Regions from separate parts of the Bradyrhizobium sp. Unk1 genome, predicted to be linked through region 1. Evidence: predicted binding sites of a transcription regulator. Region 1 holds the regulator's gene; the other holds the start of a gene.
What was found. The regulator LexA, encoded in region 1, represses DNA repair genes until DNA is damaged. The targets are predictions, from matches to a motif close to TGTTCNNNNTGTGTTCNG.
Positions count from the first base shown of each region.

Region 1 (8,854 bases):
CAGCCGCCGCAGGCGATGTCGGCAATGGACGGCTATGCGGTGCGCGCGGTCGATGCGGCGAAGACCGACTCCCAGCTCACCCTGATCGGCGAGGTCGCGGCGGGCCGCCCGTTTGCGGGATCGGTCGGCGCCGGCGAGGCCGTGCGTATCTTCACCGGCGGTGTCGTTCCCGATGGCGCTGATGCGGTCGTGATCCAAGAGGATACGGTCGCGGACGGCAAGCGCATCACCATCAAGGAAGCCGCCGTAACGGGGCGGCACATCCGCCCCGCCGGCGTCGACTTCTCGGAAGGCGACGTGCTGCTGTGCAAGGGTATCAGGCTCACCGAGCGCGACCTCGCGCTCGCCGCCGGCATGAATTACCCGCAATTGCCCGTCCGACGACGCCCGAAGGTCGCGATCCTCGCGACCGGCGACGAGTTGGTGATGCCGGGTACCACGCCCGGTCCCGGCCAAATCGTCTATTCCAACGGCTACGCCCTGCACGCGCTCGCCCGCAGCGAGGGCGCCGATACCGTCGACCTCGGCGTTGCCGCCGACACGCTGGCGGCCACCACGGCCGGCATCGGCCGCGCGCGGGAGAGCGGCGCGGACATCCTGATCACGACCGGCGGCGCGTCGGTCGGAGACCACGATCTGGTCCAGCAGGCGCTGAGGGACGAAGGTATCTCGATGGCGTTCTGGAAGATCGCGATGCGGCCGGGCAAGCCGATGATGAACGGGCGGCTCGGCGCGATGCGCGTGATCGGCCTGCCTGGCAATCCCGTGTCATCCTATGTTTGCGGCTTCCTGTTCATGGTGCCGTTGATTCGCGCGCTTTCGGGCCGTTCGATGATTCATCACCGCCGCGAACGCGCGGTGCTCGGCCGCGATGTCGGCGCCAACGACCAGCGCGAGGATTATCTGCGCGCACGCCTCGAACTGCGCGACGACGGCACGCTCGTCGCCGTTCCGGTCAATCACCAGGATTCCTCGCTGCTTGCGAATCTCGCTGCGGCACAGGCACTTCTCGTGCGCGCGCCATTCGCGCCGAAGGCCGAAGCCGGCACGCCTTGCGAGGTCTTGCGGCTGCCCGTCTGATCGCTTCGTTCGCGTGCGTTCCGCGAACTTTGTCGCGTTCACGGTAAATTAAGCAGTTGCGGAACATGTATCGAACATATAGTGTCCGTTCATGATTTGTTTCGAGCATGTAGCGGCTTACTGCTGAATTCAGCGTCTCGGAATCGAACGACATCAACCGGGGGATTTTGGTCGAGATGTTAACGCGCAAACAATACGAGCTCCTGCGGTTCATCAGCGAGCGGCTGAAGGAAAGCGGCGTGCCGCCCTCCTTCGACGAGATGAAGGACGCGCTCGACCTGCGCTCGAAATCGGGCATCCATCGCCTGATCACCGCGCTCGAGGAGCGCGGCTTCATCCGGCGCCTGCCCAACCGGGCCCGCGCCATCGAGGTGATCAAGCTGCCCGAGCTTCAGGCCGCCGCCGGCAGCCGCCGCGGTTTCACGCCGAGCGTCATCGAAGGCAATCTCGGCAAGGTCCGCACGACTTCCAGCCCGCCGGCGGATGAGGGCGAGCGTCCCGTGGCGGTCCCCGTGATGGGCCGCATCGCGGCCGGCACGCCGATCGAGGCCTTGCAGACCCGCAGCCACACCATCAGCGTACCGCCTGACATGCTCGGTTCAGGCGAACATTACGCGCTCGAAGTGCGTGGTGATTCCATGGTCGAGGCCGGCATTCTCGACGGCGACATGGCGCTGATCCAGCGCAACGAGAGCGCCGACACCGGCGATATCGTGGTGGCGCTGATCGACGACGAGGAAGCAACCCTGAAGCGCTTCCGCCGCCGCGGCGCCTCGATCGCGCTCGAGCCCGCCAACGCAGCCTATGAGGTCCGCATCCTCCCGCCCAACCGGGTGAAGATTCAGGGCAAACTGATCGGGCTCTACCGGAAGTACTGATACCGGACGCGCCGGGATCGGTTATTTGGCGCCCCGCGCGCTTTAGATCGGCATCGCCGATCCGAGATTGGAGCGGACGATTGTCCGCTTCCGCTGGATAGTCTTTCTGGTTTCGCGCAGATTATCCGGCCCCTCCTCTGGCGGTAAATCCTCGGCACGCCGCACGAAGCAGCCCTGCTTCGCGGCCTTCAGGTTCGAGGAGAAGTCATGCGCCGGATCGTTCAGATCCCAGTTGCTGTGGCGCTGATCGCAGCATCAGCGTCGCAAGCCTTGGCGTCGCGAGCCTTGGCGTCGAAAGCCTTGGCGTCGAAAGCCTTGGCCGCACAATCGCGACCCCATGTCCGCAACGACACCGCCGTGAGCGAGCGAGCCCGCAAGGCCCGCAACGCCGTCGAGCAACCGTCGCGGCCGGCCTGGCAATATTCCGGCTGGTCGGCGCCTGCGGGGCGCTGACACGCGCCTGCAGAATGCATAGGGGCGGGCTTTGTTCCTAGTGGATTCGGGAAAGATAATGTGATTGCGGCTTGCTGCGGCGAGCCGTAGATTTGCCTACAACCGGGCAGAACCTTTCACATTTCCACTCTGATAGAGGCCTGCGCCTCGATTGAGAGACGTGGGTCGCTATCCCTGCATGAGGAGCACCCGATGTGTGACTACAGCCTGCATGCCGTCGCGTCGCGTCCCGCCGAAGTCGGCGAGACGGTCGTCACGACAACCTTCCGCGGCACCTCGACGCGCGGCTTTGCCTCCGCAGCCGATCCGACCGTCGCGGTCTGCCTGCTCCCGGGAACGGAGCTCGCTTTCGCCGACAACGTCCGCTACGACAATCGCTGGATCTGGACGCGTACCGTCAATTCGCGCGTCGGCAAGTTCGGCAAGATCGATCCGCACATTCCCGATCGCCATCATGATGCGATCGAATTCCCCGACGGCAAATCCGTGCTGGTGACGCAGCTGGTCGAAGGCCAGCGCGCGACCGTGCTGCAACTACCGGTGACCCAGCCGCTCGGCGAGCGCGAGCACAAGCCGCAGATCATCACCGACAGCCGGCCGACCATCACCCGCCTGCCGATCGGCTGACATAGCCATTCCCGGCCGGCAGGTCGGGCCAGGATTGAAAATCGCCATCGCCGGCCGAGGCCGGCGAGATGGTGTCGTTCGTGTCCCGCGAAACTCCCTCGGGCGGACCAAGCCGTTGCGCCTCCCACCGCACGAAGTTTGCGCTGTCCTGCCTGAATTTTGAACGTCCGTTCCGCAGCCAAATGGCCGATGCTTGGTGCGGCTTGAGACGGCGGACACGTTCAATGAAGACCTTCATTCGCGTCGTTGAACTCTGGGTGCCTGACCGCACACGCATGCGGCTGGAATTCGGCGGCAGCCTCTACGGCGAAGGGCTGTCCGCGTTCAGGGCCGTGAGCGAAGATCTGCACTTCGGATATGACGAGGGGCTTCCCGGCAAGGCCTGGGCCAGCGGCCACCCCGTGATCCTCACCAGATTCACCGATTCCTATTTCAAGCGGACCGATCAGGCCATCGCCGCCGGGCTGACATGCGGCGTGGCAGTGCCGGTGTTTTCAGGCGAATTCCTGCAAGCCGTCATGGTGCTGTTCTGCGGCGACGACGAGGCCCATGTCGGCGCGATCGAGCTCTGGCACAACGATGCCGAAACCTCCCACGAGATGGCGCTCGTCGACGGCTATTACGGCACCGCCGAAATGTTCGAATTCAACTCCCGCCACACCAGATTTCCGCGTGGCTTCGGCCTGCCCGGCCGCATCTGGAAAGCCGGCCTGCCGCTGGTCATCAAGGACCTGTACGATGCCAGGAGTTTTCTGCGCTGGGAGGACGCCGCCAAGGTCGGAATCAATCTCGGGGTCGGCGTTCCCTATCGGACCGGCACCGATCAGACCTGGGTGCTGACGTTCCTCTCGGCGCAGGCGACCCCGATTGCACGACGCTTCGAGATCTGGGTCCCGGACGAGGCCCGCTCCGCGCTGGTCTTCCGCGCCGGCGATTGCAGCGCGCAGACCGACCTCGCCGCGCTCTATGCGACGAAATCCATCGCCAAAGGCGAAGGCAGCATCGGCGGGGCCTGGGCCACCGGCATGCCCGCGCTCAACGACGATCTCGCACGTGACGGCTCGGCCGCGGCCTCGCAGGCCTGCGCCTCTGGACTGAGCCAGATGGTCGTCCTGCCGGTGATCGGCAACGCCAGGCTCGATGCCGTGCTGGCCTGGTATCTGTAACCCGTCCGCTCAATCCTCGGCCTGCAGGTCGGCTTCCGATGGCGTCGCATCGCGGTTGCGGGAAGCCGCCGCCTGCGGCCCAAGGCTCGCGCCGAAATCCGCCTCGCCGGCAACCGCCGGCGACCACGGACGGTCCGCTCCCCTTGCCTTCGCCGCCTGAACCACAAAGCCGTCGCCGCTTCGCGTCAACGCCAGCGCGCCCTGCCTTGCGAGACGCTGACGGTCGACAACCATCGCCGCGCAATCCGGCGGCGCCGGCCGCGCCGTCACCACCAGCGCGGAGCGGCTGCAATCGTCAGCCAATGAATCGATGCGCAAGGCCAGCGCGACCAGGCGCCCGTCGGCAAGCGGCGTCACGCAGCCGGCCTCGTCGCACGACACGCCGGCGGCCAGTGAGGCACTGCCGGCGTCGCGCGGATCGGCGTCTCCGGCGAGCCATTCCTTCAGAAGAAAACCGTCCTTGCTCGACCTGATCAGATGCAGGTGTCCATCCCTGCCCCGCACCGCGACGCTCTGGCCGTCACCGGCGATCAGGACATCGGGCTGCCGCGCGCACAGTCCCCAGAGGATCGCGGCTAACAGCACCACCGCGCCGGCCCAGCGCAACGGCGTGCGCAACAAGCCCATCACGATGATTCCCAAGCTTGCAGCGATCAGCGGCGCGATGCCGAAGGCCGAGATGCGGCCGACCGCGCCCGGCAAAGCGGCCACCCAGCGCGACACCGCAACCATCCAGTCGATGCCGATCCCCATCAGCCACCAGAACGGACCATCAAGTCCGAACGGCGCTGCAATCAAACCCAACAGGCCCGCGGGCATCACCAGGGCCGAGACCACCGGCATCGCCCCGAGGTTGGCGAGCACGCCGAACGGAGTGACGCGGTGGAAGTGGTAAGCGGCATAGGGCGTGGTCGCGAGCCCCGCGATCAGCGAGGCCAGGAACAGCATCGCGATTTCGCGCCCGCCCCACATCGCAATCCGCGCGGTCGCCGAATGATCGGGCGACGCAAACAGGTTCGGCATGCCGATCTGCACCAGCGCCACCAGTCCGAGCGTCGCGGCGAAGGACATTTGAAAACTCGGATGCACAAGTGCCTCCGGTGCGACCGCGAGCACGATTAACGCGGCCACCGCCAGCGTGCGGAAGGTGATGGCGCGGCGATCGACCATGACCGCGATCAGCACCACCGCGGTCATGAAGAACGATCTTTGCGTCGCGACCTCCGCGCCCGACAGCAGCAGATAGAACGCGGCTGCGACAAGTGCGGCGGCCGCCGACCATTTCTTGATGGCAAAGCCCGCCGCCATTCCGGGGATCAACGCCAGCAGCGCGCGCACCGCGAAGAACACGACGCCGGCGACGACCGCCATGTGATAGCCGGAAATCGAGAGCACATGGCCGAGCCCCGAGATGAACATGGCGTCGTTGACGGGCGTGGTAATCGCATCGCGCCGGCCCGTGAGCAGCGCGGTCGCGATCGCCCGGTTGTCGCCCTCGAGCGTGACGCGGATGCGCGCGTCGATCGCATCGCGCAGACCCTGCATGAAGGCGGCATAACGCAGCCGCAAGCCACCGGCATCCGGCGGCACCGATGCCGCAATCGTGCCCATCACGAAGCCGGAGGCGCCGATGCCCTGGAAGAACATGTCGCGCGAAAAGTCATAGCTGCCGGGCCGCACCGGCGACAACGGCGGCAACAGCCGCGCCTTCAACTGCACGAAGCTGCCGACTTCGGGCGCAGTCCCCTTGCGCACGGAGAGGCGCACGCGCTCGAGCTTGACGTCGCTGCGCTGCGCCTCCATCGCCGTGACGCGCAGCACGAAGCGGTCGGTGCGCTCGCGGATGTCGCGGGTCTCGACGAAGCCCGACAGCGAGACGGAATAGAGCGGCTTTGCCAGCACCGTGTGCGCGATCCGCGCTGTCTTCCAGGTCGCCGTGGCAAGACCGGCCGCGACCGCCGCGATCATGATCGCCGGCGCAAACAACCGGCTCCGCCGCAACTGCACGGCGCCAAGCATGAGTGCGATGGCCGTTGCGGCAACGACCCACAGCACCGGCTCATGATCGGCGGCAAAGTAGAGCGCGATACCGCCGCCGAACGCGACCGGCATCACCCACGGCAACAATCGCCCGGCGCCGGCCTCGGCGCGCGCCCATTCGCGCAGGGTCCCGGCCAGCGACGTCCAGAGGTCGAACCCTGCCGGCACGAGGCCGCCCGCGGATGCAGCTCGGCCGACGGGCCAAGTCCCCGCAATCCAAGTCCCCGCGATCCAAGTCCCCGCGATCCCCTGGGACCGAACTGGCCGGCCCGGCTCCGCCATTCCCTGCACCTTACGATACGCGACAGGCCTGGAGGCTACCGGAACGTGCAGGCAGGCGAATAGCGGTACGGATCAGGAACGGAGCGAAGGTCCCCCTACTTTTCCTCTTCCATCGTCACGGCGACGTCCGCCTTGGCCGAGAGCCGGACCTTGTTGCCCTCGACACCGGCGACGAGGCCCTTGTCGATGAAGTGATGGTGGCCCTTGTGGCTGCCCTCGCCGCTGTCCTTCTTGGTCAGCTTGATGCGGTTGCCCTCGACCTTGTCGACCGTGCCGATGTGGACGCCATCGGCGCCGATGACTTCCATATGCTCTGCGATGTTCTGCATGGTGGGTTCCTTGTTGGACCCACCCCAACGCGCGGGGGCAGCGTTCGTTGCTATCGCCGCAATGACGATGCCGTGGGCGGCAGCAACATCAGATCAACGGCGCACGCGACGAGGCATGGTGATTGACGATCTTCCAGTCGCCGTGCTCGCGGAGGATGACCCAGCTCATCTTGACCGAGAACTCCGCCCTCTCGCCGGCGAGGTCAAACGACACGATCGCGGCCATGTTGATCAGGTCCGGGCTGGCTTGCGCGGCGCGCACCTCGGAAAACGCAGCACTCGGCTGGCGCCAGCGCGGCAGGCCGTTGAAGTAATCGGCGACGCCGTCCCTGCCCCGATAGAGCTTTGGATTGGAGCCGAAGAAGAACGCGTTCTTCGCATAGAGCGACGACAGTGCAGCCGCATCGAGTGTCGCGAAGCCGGCGCACCATTTCGCGATGATGGCGGAAACGATGGCGTCGGCCTCACTGTTCATATGCCCGATCCCCTCAGCCCTTGGCGACTTCCTTCGCGAACGTGTCGCGCAGGCCGATGGTGCGCGAAAACACCGGCTTGCCCGGCGTCGAGTCCTTGTCGCGCACGAAATAGCCCTGACGCTCGAACTGCATCGGCTCGGTCGAGTTGCTCTCCGCAACCGATGCCTCGATCCGCGCGTTGGAGAGGATCTCCAGCGACTGCGGATTGAGATCGGCCGCGAAGTTCGAGGCGTCCGGGCTAGGGTTGGAGAACAACTGGTTGTAGATGCGGATCTCCGCCGGCACCGACGTCGCCGCCGGCAGCCAGTGCATGGTCGCCTTGACCTTGCGGCCGTCGGGCGCGTTGCCGCCCTTGGTCGCGGGATCGTAGGTGCAGCGCAGCTCCACCACTTCGCCCGCTTCGTTCTTGATCACGCCGGTGCACTTGACGAAATAGGCGTAGCGCAGCCGCACCTCGTTGCCCGGCGACAGGCGGAAGAACTTCTTCGGCGGGTTCTCCATGAAGTCGTCCTGCTCGATATAGAGCTCGCGGCCGAACGTGATCTTGCGCGTGCCGGCCGAGGGATCGTCGGGATGGTTGATCGCCTCGAGCTCTTCGGTCTGCCCTTCCGGATAGTTCTCGATGACCACCTTGAGCGGCCGCAGCACGCCCATGCGCCGCTGCGACGTGCGGTTCAGCTCCTCACGGATGCAGAATTCCAGCATGCCGACATCGACGACGCTGTTGGCCTTGGCAACGCCGATGCGCTTGACGAATTCGCGCAAGGCTGCCGGCGGCACGCCGCGACGGCGCATCCCCGCGACAGTCGGCATGCGCGGATCGTCCCATCCGGCGACATGGCCGTCGCGGACGAGCTGGGTCAGCACGCGCTTGGACAGCAGCGTGTAGGTCAGGTTGAGCCGCGCCATTTCGTACTGGTGCGGCTTGGACGGCACCGGCAGCTTTTCGATGAACCAGTCGTAGAGCGGCCGATGGTCCTCGAACTCCAGCGTGCAGATCGAGTGCGTGATGCCCTCGATCGCGTCCGACTGGCCGTGCGCATAATCGTAGCTCGGATAGATGCTCCACTTGGTCCCGGTGCGCGGATGGTGCGCATGCAGGATGCGGTACAGCACGGGGTCGCGCAGGTTGATGTTGCCCGCGGACATGTCGATCTTCGCCCGCAGCACGCGCGCGCCGTTCGGGAATTCACCGGCCTTCATGCGGCGGAACAGGTCGAGATTCTCGTCCACACTGCGGTCGCGGAACGGCGAGTTCTTGCCGGGCTCGGTCAGCGTGCCGCGCGCGAGGCGAATCTCCTCCTGGGTCTGGTCGTCGACATAGGCGAGCCCGTCGCGGATCAGCTTCTCCGCCCATTCGTACAGGCGGTCGAAATAGTCCGAGGCGAAGAACAGGTTCTTGCCCCAGTCGTAGCCGAGCCAATGCACGTCGGCCTGGATGGAATCGATGTATTCCTGCTCTTCCTTGACCGGGTTGGTGTCGTCGAAGCGCAGATGGCAGCGGCCCGGAAACTCCTGGGCGA
Region 1 covers NZ_JCAMOP010000007.1:219,587-228,440, reverse strand. The annotation lists gene AC5ZFO_RS11685 (molybdopterin molybdotransferase MoeA) at 1-1,080, shown strand, start outside; gene lexA (transcriptional repressor LexA) at 1,257-1,958, shown strand; gene AC5ZFO_RS11675 (hypothetical protein) at 2,604-3,038, shown strand; gene AC5ZFO_RS11670 (GAF domain-containing protein) at 3,263-4,204, shown strand; gene AC5ZFO_RS11665 (ComEC/Rec2 family competence protein) at 4,214-6,526, opposite strand; gene AC5ZFO_RS11660 (DUF2171 domain-containing protein) at 6,622-6,855, opposite strand; gene AC5ZFO_RS11655 (YybH family protein) at 6,944-7,330, opposite strand; gene AC5ZFO_RS11650 (glutamine--tRNA ligase/YqeY domain fusion protein) at 7,344-8,854, opposite strand, start outside.

Region 2 (8,854 bases), on a different contig from region 1:
AGGCCCATGCCCTTCTGGCCGTCGTTCGAGCCGTGGGCGAAGCTGACGCCGGTGCAGGTCGCGATCAGCAGGCCGCGGATCCACAGCGGCGGCGCCTTGTTGCCTTCGGGCGCGGCGTACAGGGCGGGGTTGCGCACGATGAACTTGAGCAGCAGCAGCAGCACGGCGGCACAGATGAAGCCGAACAGCGGCGACAGCAGGAGCGCGTAGCCGATCTCGGTGGCCTTGCTCCAGTCGACGCCCGAGGTGCCGTCGCGGCCGCGCATCATTGCGTTGGCAATGCCGACGCCGATGATCGAGCCGATCAGCGTGTGCGAGGAGGAGGCGGGCAGGCCGAAATACCAGGTACCGAGGTTCCAGATGATCGCGGCGATCAGCAGTGCGAACACCATGGCGAAGCCGGCGCTCGAGCCGACCTGGAGGATCAGCTCGACCGGCAGCAGCGAGACGATGCCGAAGGCGACTGCGCCGGAGGACAGCAGCACGCCGAGGAAGTTGAAGAAGCCCGACCACATCACCGCGACTTCGGCCGGCAGCGAGTGGGTGTAGATCACGGTCGCCACCGCGTTGGCGGTGTCGTGGAAGCCGTTGACGAACTCGAAGCCGAGCGCGATCAGCAGCGCGACGAACAGGAGGATGTAGGGCAGGAAGGTCGTCACCTTCGTGCCGGTCGCGTTGACGTCGACATAGATGCTGTAGGCAACGAACAGCAGGCCTGCGGCAAGGATGCCGAAGAACAGGATCATCGTTAGCGGGTTAAAACCCTTGTCGAGATTTGGCCTGGAAGCCGGCTGGACAGGCGTCGGATCGCCTACCGCACGGTCGAATGCAATATCTGTCATTTTTGGACGCCCCTTAACTAATTTGAAGGGCTATTGTCCGCGATGGATTTGAAGGCTGGATGACAACTGCGTCGTAAAGTCGCTTTCCCTCCAGTATTTGCCAGTATTTAGGCGGCGCGCGGGGCTTTCTTCTGCAAGCCGGCGGCAATCTTCAGGTCATCGACAAAGCGCTGATATTCCAGCACCTTGGCTTCCGGATCGGGCAGTCGCAGCAGATAGGACGGGTGCACCGTCACCAGCGCCTTGCGTCCGTCGGGCAGGTCTATGAGCCGGCCGCGGGTCTTGCCGATCGGGGTGATCTTGCCGAACACGCTTTGCGCGGCGGTGGCGCCCATCGCCACGATGAGCTCGGGCTGGATTGCCGAAACTTCCCGCTCGTACCATTGCCGGCACGCCCGGATCTCCGGCGTCGCCGGCTTCTGGTGCAGGCGGATCTTTCCGCGCGGCACGAATTTGAAGTGCTTGACCGCGTTGGTGACATAGACCTTGTTGCGGTCGACGCCGGCTTCCGCCAGCGCACGGTCGAGCATCTGGCCGGCCGGGCCGACGAACGGATGGCCGGCCAGGTCTTCCTTGTCGCCGGGCTGCTCGCCGACCAGCATGATGGTCGCGTCTTTCGGGCCCTCGCCGAACACGGTCTGCGTGGCATCCTTGTAGAGCGGGCAGGCGCGGCAATGTGCGGCCTCCTCGCGGAGCGCTTCGAGATCGTCGGCAGCCAGCTTGCGTGGCATCGGAGCCTCCGGCCGCTTCTGGGGCTTGTGCGGATCGGTTGCGGCATTGGCGATCATGGCGCCGGTCATGCGCTCGGCGTCTTCGATCAAGGGCTTAATGATCGACGCCTCGGGCAGGTTCCTCCAGTATTTCTTCGGCATCTCCGTCTGCATTGCCTTCACCTTCAGCCGCGCCGGGTTGAAGATGCTGGCGTAGTAGCGCCGCCAGGTTTCCTCCAGCCGGTCTTCGCCGGGTGCTTCGCTCTTGCTCACGCCCGACGTGAACGAGAGCGCGTGGCCATCCCAATGCGCACACAGATCGGGTGTCAGGATCGACCAGGGCATGTCGGCGAAGCGCTTGGCGAAGAACGGCGCGGCAAGCTCGACGATGTGATGCTCCGGCTCGAACCAGGCGACGTAATGCGCCGCGCGCTCGCGTCCGATCTCGCGGAAGCGCACGAAGGCATGCATCTTGTGCTCGTCGCGATGGACTGCTCTTGCCATGGCGGTGATCTGCGCGACATCGGGATCGGTCGCGACCTCGATGAGATCGTGATTGTCCTTCAAGCGCCAGAGCAGGCGATAGAGGATCGCAAAGCGCTCGCCGTCGCGATGCAGGATCGCGGCCTTGGCGAGCTCGACGAATTTTGCGGACACATTGAAGGTGCCGTCGTTCACCTCAAATATCGGAGACGGCGCGGGTGGCGCGAACAACTCCGCTTCGCCGCCTTGTACGGTCCAGGTGACATCGCTTGGCTGCACATGATGCAGCACGAGCGACCGTGCGGCTTTGCGCCAGCCGTCGAAATCGGTTTCGGTGTCGAGGGTGATGTACTGCATCAGAAGCCAAACCCCAGTTGTGTTGCCTTCGGCTTGAACCGTTCGATCAGCCCGGCGGCATCGAGACGATGCGGGGCGGGCCGGTGATCGCTGAGGACGATGAATGGCAGCGCCTTGTTGCGGGGCACGTGCAGCCGCGCGAGATCGGAGAGGCGGATCGTGGTGGTGCGCCGCGTCGCGATGATGCGTTCGACCGCCTTGGTGCCGAAGCCGGGCACGCGCAGCAGTTCCTCGCGGCTGGCGCGGTTGACGTCGAGCGGGAAGCGGTCGCGATGGCGCAGCGCCCAGGCGAGTTTTGGATCGATGTCGAGCGGCAGCATCGCGCTGTCGTCGACGATCTCGCCGACGTCAAAACCGTAAAAGCGCATCAGCCAGTCGGCTTGGTAGAGCCGGTGCTCGCGCAGCAAGGGCGGTGCACGCAGGGGCAGGGCGCGGCTCGCATCGGGGATCGGGCTGAAGGCGGAGTAGTAGACGCGCCGCAGCCTGTATGAGCCGTAGAGATTGGCGCTGGTGTGCAGGATGGTGTGATCGGAGGCCGCGTCGGCGCCGACGATCATCTGCGTGCTTTGCCCGGCCGGTGCGAAGCGCTGCGGCCTGGCCTTCGTCTTCGCGTTGCGGCCTTCCTCGGCCTCGTCGAGCTTCAGCCGCAGCCGGCCCATGGTGCGGCGGATCGCACGGACGTCTTTCTCCGGCGCGAATTGCTGCAGGCTCGTCTCCTCAGGCATTTCGATGTTGATGGAGAGACGGTCGGCATATTTGCCGGCTTCCGCGATCAGCGCGTCGTCGGCCTCGGGAATGGTCTTGAGATGGATGTAGCCGCGGAAGTGATCCTCCTCGCGCAGTTTGCGCGCGACGCTGACCACCTGCTCCATGGTGTAGTCGGGGCTGCGGATGATGCCGGAGGAGAGAAACAGGCCCTCGATGTAATTGCGCCGGTAGAAGTCGAGCGTGAGCTTGACCACTTCGTCGATGGTGAAGCGGGCCCGCGGCACGTTGGAAGAGGCGCGGTTGACGCAATAAAGGCAGTCGTAGTTGCAGGCGTTGGTCAGGAGCACTTTGAGCAGCGAGATACAGCGTCCGTCCGGCGCGTAGGAATGGCAGATGCCCATGCCCGGCGCGGTCGAGCCCATGCCCTTGCCATCGCTGGAATCCCGCTTCTCGGTGCCGCTGGAGGCGCACGACGCATCGTATTTGGCGGCATCGGCCAGAATCTCCAGCTTGCGTTGTACGTCCATCGTGGGATCCCTTTGATTCAGCTTACGAATCCGGATGAGCACCAATTCGATTGACTCCCCGGCCGCTGTTAGCTTTATATTAGAACATATCATGAACAAATGAGCCAGCCGCAGGTTCTTATTTTTGAGACCCTCGGCAATCACCTCTGAAGGAGCGGCGTATATGAGCGGCGCACGGATGAACGCGCTTGCGACCTTGCGCGGCCAGATCGAGCGCATCGAGACGGCGGAGGTCGTGCATCAGCACGATCGCGTCGCGCTCGGCCACGGCGAGGTCGACAGCGCGCTGAAGGGCGGGCTCGCGCGCGCGGTGATCCACGAGGTGTTTTGCGAAGGCCGGCAGGGAACCGCCGCGACGGGTTTTGTCATGGGGCTTGCGGGGCGTGTCTCGCGGCGCCGGCCGCTGCTGTGGGTGCGGCAGGATTTTTCGGAAATTGAAACCGGCGCACTGTCGATGAGCGGGCTTGCCGAGATCGGTCTCGATCCGCGCCGCGTGGTGATGGTGCGCGCCGCCGATGTCGAGAGCGCGCTGCGGACCTCGGCCGATGCGCTGGCCTGCGACGCGCTTGGCGCCGTCGTGCTCGAGCTCTGGGGTGAGACGCGGCAATTCGATCTCGTGGCGAGCCGCAAGCTGACACTGGCCGCGCAAGGCTCCGGTGTCACCGGCTTGCTGCTGCGGATGGCGGCGCAGCCTTTGCCCTCGACCGCGGAGACACGATGGATGCTGCGCGCGGCGCATTCGCCGCCGGGCCCTGCTTCAATGCCTGCGGCGCCTTTGAGCTCCTGGGGTGCGCCGCGCTTCGATGCCGAGCTCTTGCGCAATCGTCATGGCCCGTGCGGCCGGTGGATCATGGAATGGAAATGTGATGAGTGCCAGTTCAGTGAACCGTCGGCGTATCCTCAGCCTGTGGCTGCCGCGCCTGCCCATCGATCGGATTCAGCGGTTTTTCGGCGCGCTGGGTAAGGCCAATGATCCGAGCATCGTTGTCATCAAGGACAACAATGCGCTGGTGATCCATGCGCTCAATGAAGCCGCCGAGCGCCTCGGCTTGCACATCGGCCAGCCCCTGGCCAATGCACGGGCGATGTGTCCGGACTTGAAAGTGTTCGACGCCGATGTCGTGGCCGATGCGAAGACGCTCAGCGACGTCGCCGACTGGTGCGACCGCTTCACGCCGCTGGTGGCGCTCGATCCGCCGCACGGGCTGTTTCTGGACATCACCGGTTGCGCGCATCTGTTCGGTGGCGAGGCCGCGCTGTTGCAGACGCTGGTCCGCGCGCTCGCCCGTCAGGGTTTTGCCGTCAGCGCGGCGATCGCGGGCACCTCGGTCTGCGCGCGCACGCTGACGCGGCAGGCTTCCGGAACCATCGTCGCCGATGGCGGGGAGGCGGCGGCGATCAGCCGGCTGCCGGTGTCCGCGCTCGGTGCGGGCGAGGCCATCACCACGGGTCTGCGCCGCGCCGGCCTGAAAACCATCGGCGATGTCGCCTCGCGCGAGCCGCATGAGATCACGGCGCGGTTTGGCGCCCGGTTCTCCACGCTGCTCGCGCATGCGCAGGGGCATGGCGATGCCCCGATCAATCCGCGCAAACCGCTGCCGGATTACATCGTGGAGAAGCGCTTTGCCGAACCGATCGCCACCGACACCATGATCGCGATGACGCTGTCGCGGCTGGCCGACACGCTGATCGCGTCCATGGAGAAACAGGGCAAGGGCGCGCGGCGCCTGGAAGCCGCCTTCTTTCGCACCGACGGCGTGGTGCGTGCGATCATGGTCGAGACCGGGCGGCCGGTCACGCAAAGCAAAGTCATCGACCGTCTCTTTCGCGAACGTCTCGATGCGCTCGCCGATCCGCTGGATCCCGGCTTCGGCTTCGACATGGTGCGGCTGTCGGCAAGCCGCACGGAGGTCGTGGTGCAGGAGCAGCGCGATCTCGACGCCCATGTCCACGACAATGACGAGCTCGCCGCGCTGATCGACCGCATCGCCGCGCGCATCGGCGGAAAGCGCGTCGTCGTGCATTTGCCTGAGGATACCCATATCCCCGAATGTGCGGTGCTGGCCGCGCCGGCGCAGCACCATCTCGCCGTGGCCATGCAGGCCGTATGGCCGGCGCGCGCCGAGAGCGAGCCGCCGCTGCGCCCCCTGCGGCTGTTCGACAGACCGGAGCCGATCAAGGTGCCGTTCGCGACCGTGCCCGACGGCCCGCCGCATCAATTCACCTGGCGACGCGCGCTGCATGCGGTGGTGCGGGTGGAAGGGCCCGAGCGCATCGCGATGGAATGGTGGCGGCAGGACGGCAAGCAATTGACGCGGGATTATTTCCGCATCGAGGATGCCGAAGGCCTGCGCTTCTGGATCTTTCGCGACGGTCTTTACGAAGGAGAGGTGTTCGACGACGAAGGCAAACCCATTCCCCCCAACTGGTATGTCCACGGTCTCTTCGCATGAACACGCCTGCTTATGCCGAGATCGGCATCACCACCAACTTCTCCTTCCTGCGCGGCGGCTCGGATCCGCGCGCCTATGTGCATCAGGCGAGCATCCTCGGCATTCCCGTGATCGGCATTGCCGACCACAACACGCTCGCCGGCGTGGTGCGCGCCTACAAGGAGCTCGACAATGACAAGGTGCTGCACAAGCCGAAATTGCTGATCGGCGCGCGCATCGTCTTCATCGACGGCACGCCCGACATTTTTGTCTATCCGCGCGACCGCGCCGCCTATGGCCGGCTGTGCCAGCTCCTCACCAGGGGCAAGCGCGGCGACGACATCACGCGGATCGAGAAGGGCGAATGCCATCTCACTTTTGCCGACCTTCTCGAGTTTTCCGAGGGACAGCTCCTGGTCCTGACGCTGCCGCATCGCTTCGAGCCCGCGCAGGCGCTGGATGTTCTCCCAAAGCTTAAGGACAGCCGCGCCGAGGGCGTGTGGCTGGCGGCGAGCCTGGTCTACCGCGGCGACGACCGCCGCCGCCTGGCGCGGCTCGATGATCTCGCCGCCAAAGCAAACGTGCCGCTGCTCGCGACCAACGAGGTGCTCTATCACGATCCCGGCCGCCGCCCCCTCCAGGACGTGCTCACCTGCATCCGGGAAAAAACCACGATCGAGGCGGTCGGACGGAAGCTGGAAGCCAATGCCGAGCGCTTCCTGAAGACGCCGCGCGAAATGTCGCGGCTGTTTCGCGACTTTCCCGAGGCGATCGCGGAGACCATGCGCTTTGCGGGTAAGATCGATTTCACGCTCGACCAGCTCAAATACCAGTATCCGGACGAGCCGGTGCCGCGAGGCAAGACCGCGCAGGGGCATCTGGAGGATCTGACCTGGGCGGGCGTGCAGACATATTTCGGCGGCAACATCGATGACAAGCTTCGCGCGACCCTGAAGAAAGAGCTCGCGCTGATCGCCGAGCTGAAATACGCGCACTACTTCCTCACCGTGCACGACATCGTGCACTACGCGCGCAGCCAGAACATCCTGTGCCAGGGGCGGGGGTCGGCGGCGAACTCGGCCGTCTGCTACGTGCTCGGCATCACCTCGGTCGACCCGACCAAGGTCGATCTGCTGTTCGAGCGCTTCATCTCCAAGGAGCGGCTGGAGCCGCCTGACATCGACGTCGATTTCGAGCATTCGCGGCGCGAGGAGGTGATGCAATATGTCTATCGCCGCTACGGCCGCCACCGCGCCGCGATCATCGCCACCGTCATCCATTACCGCCCGCGCAGCGCCATTCGCGACGTCGGCAAGGCGCTGGGCCTGACCGAGGACGTCACCGCCGCGCTCGCCGACACCGTGTGGGGAAGCTGGGGCAAGGGTCTCAACGACATGCAGGTCAGGCAGGCCGGGCTCGATCCCAACAATCCCATGATCAACCTCGCGGTCGAGCTGGCGACCGAGCTGATCGAATTCCCGCGCCATCTCTCCCAGCATGTCGGCGGCTATGTGCTCACCCAGGACCGGCTCGACACCTATGTGCCGATCGGCAACGCCGCGATGGACGACCGCACCTTCATCGAATGGGACAAGGACGACGTCGACGCGCTCAACATGATGAAGGTCGACGTGCTCGCGCTGGGCATGCTGACCTGCATCAGGAAATGTTTTGATTTGATCGACCACCACAAGGGCAAGCGCTGGGTGTTGGCGAGCGTTCCGCAGGACGATCCCAAGGTCTACGACATGCTGTGTGACGGGGAGTCGCTAGGCGTATTCCAGGTCGAAAGCCGCGCCCAGATGAATATGCTGCCGCGCCTGAGGCCGCGGACCTTCTACGATCTCGTCATCGAAGTCGCGATCGTGCGCCCCGGGCCGATCCAGGGCGACATGGTGCACCCATATCTGCGACGGCGAAACCGTCTGGAAAAAGTGAGCTATCCGTCTCCGTCGCCGGATCACGGCGACAAGGACGAGCTTTACAATGTGCTGCACAAAACGTTGGGCGTGCCTTTGTTCCAGGAGCAAGCCATGCGCATCGCGATCGAGGCGGCGAAATTCACCTCCGAGGAGGCTAACGGCCTGCGCCGCTCGATGGCGACCTTCCGCAATGTCGGCACCATCGGCCAATACGAGGAGAAGCTGATCGGCAACATGGTCGCGCGCGGCTACGATGCCAACTTCGCCAGAAGCTGCTTTGACCAGATCAAGGGCTTTGGTTCCTACGGTTTTCCGGAGAGCCATGCCGCGAGCTTCGCGCAGCTCGTCTACATCTCGTCATGGCTGAAATATCATCACCCCGATGCATTCTGTTGCGGCCTGCTGAACTCGCAGCCCATGGGCTTTTACGCACCGGCGCAGATCGTCGGCGACGCCCGCAAGAATGGCGTCGAGGTGCGCGACATCGACGTATCCTACAGCTTTGCGCAAAACACGCTGGAGAACACCGACGGCAAATACTGCGCCGTGCGCCTCGGCTTCCGCCAGATCGACGGCTTTCACTGGCTGGATGAAGACGAAGAACGGCTGAAAAGGGATCAGGCGCTGCGCAAGCGAAGCGTGGATGAACCTGAGTCAGGAACGCGCCAGCGGATGGGTTCCCTCCCCCGCAAGGGGGGAGAGAGCCCTGCCACCATCTCTGTGGCTTTGGACCAGATTGAACTCGACTGGGCCGACCGCATCGTTGCCGCCCGCAACCGCCATCCGTTCACCTCGCTCGAAGACTTCGCCCGCGACACCGGGCTGCCCAAGCGTGCGCTGATCCTGCTCGCGGATGCCGACGCCTTCCGCTCG
Region 2 covers NZ_JCAMOP010000019.1:40,466-49,319, reverse strand. The annotation lists gene AC5ZFO_RS24170 (inorganic phosphate transporter) at 1-842, opposite strand, end outside; gene AC5ZFO_RS24165 (UdgX family uracil-DNA binding protein) at 950-2,392, opposite strand; gene AC5ZFO_RS24160 (putative DNA modification/repair radical SAM protein) at 2,392-3,627, opposite strand; gene AC5ZFO_RS24155 (ImuA family protein) at 3,791-4,591, shown strand; gene AC5ZFO_RS24150 (Y-family DNA polymerase) at 4,494-6,080, shown strand; gene AC5ZFO_RS24145 (error-prone DNA polymerase) at 6,077-8,854, shown strand, end outside.
Region 2: a site for LexA is predicted at 3,708-3,725, ahead of AC5ZFO_RS24155 (ImuA family protein). Genes of this name have one in related genera too.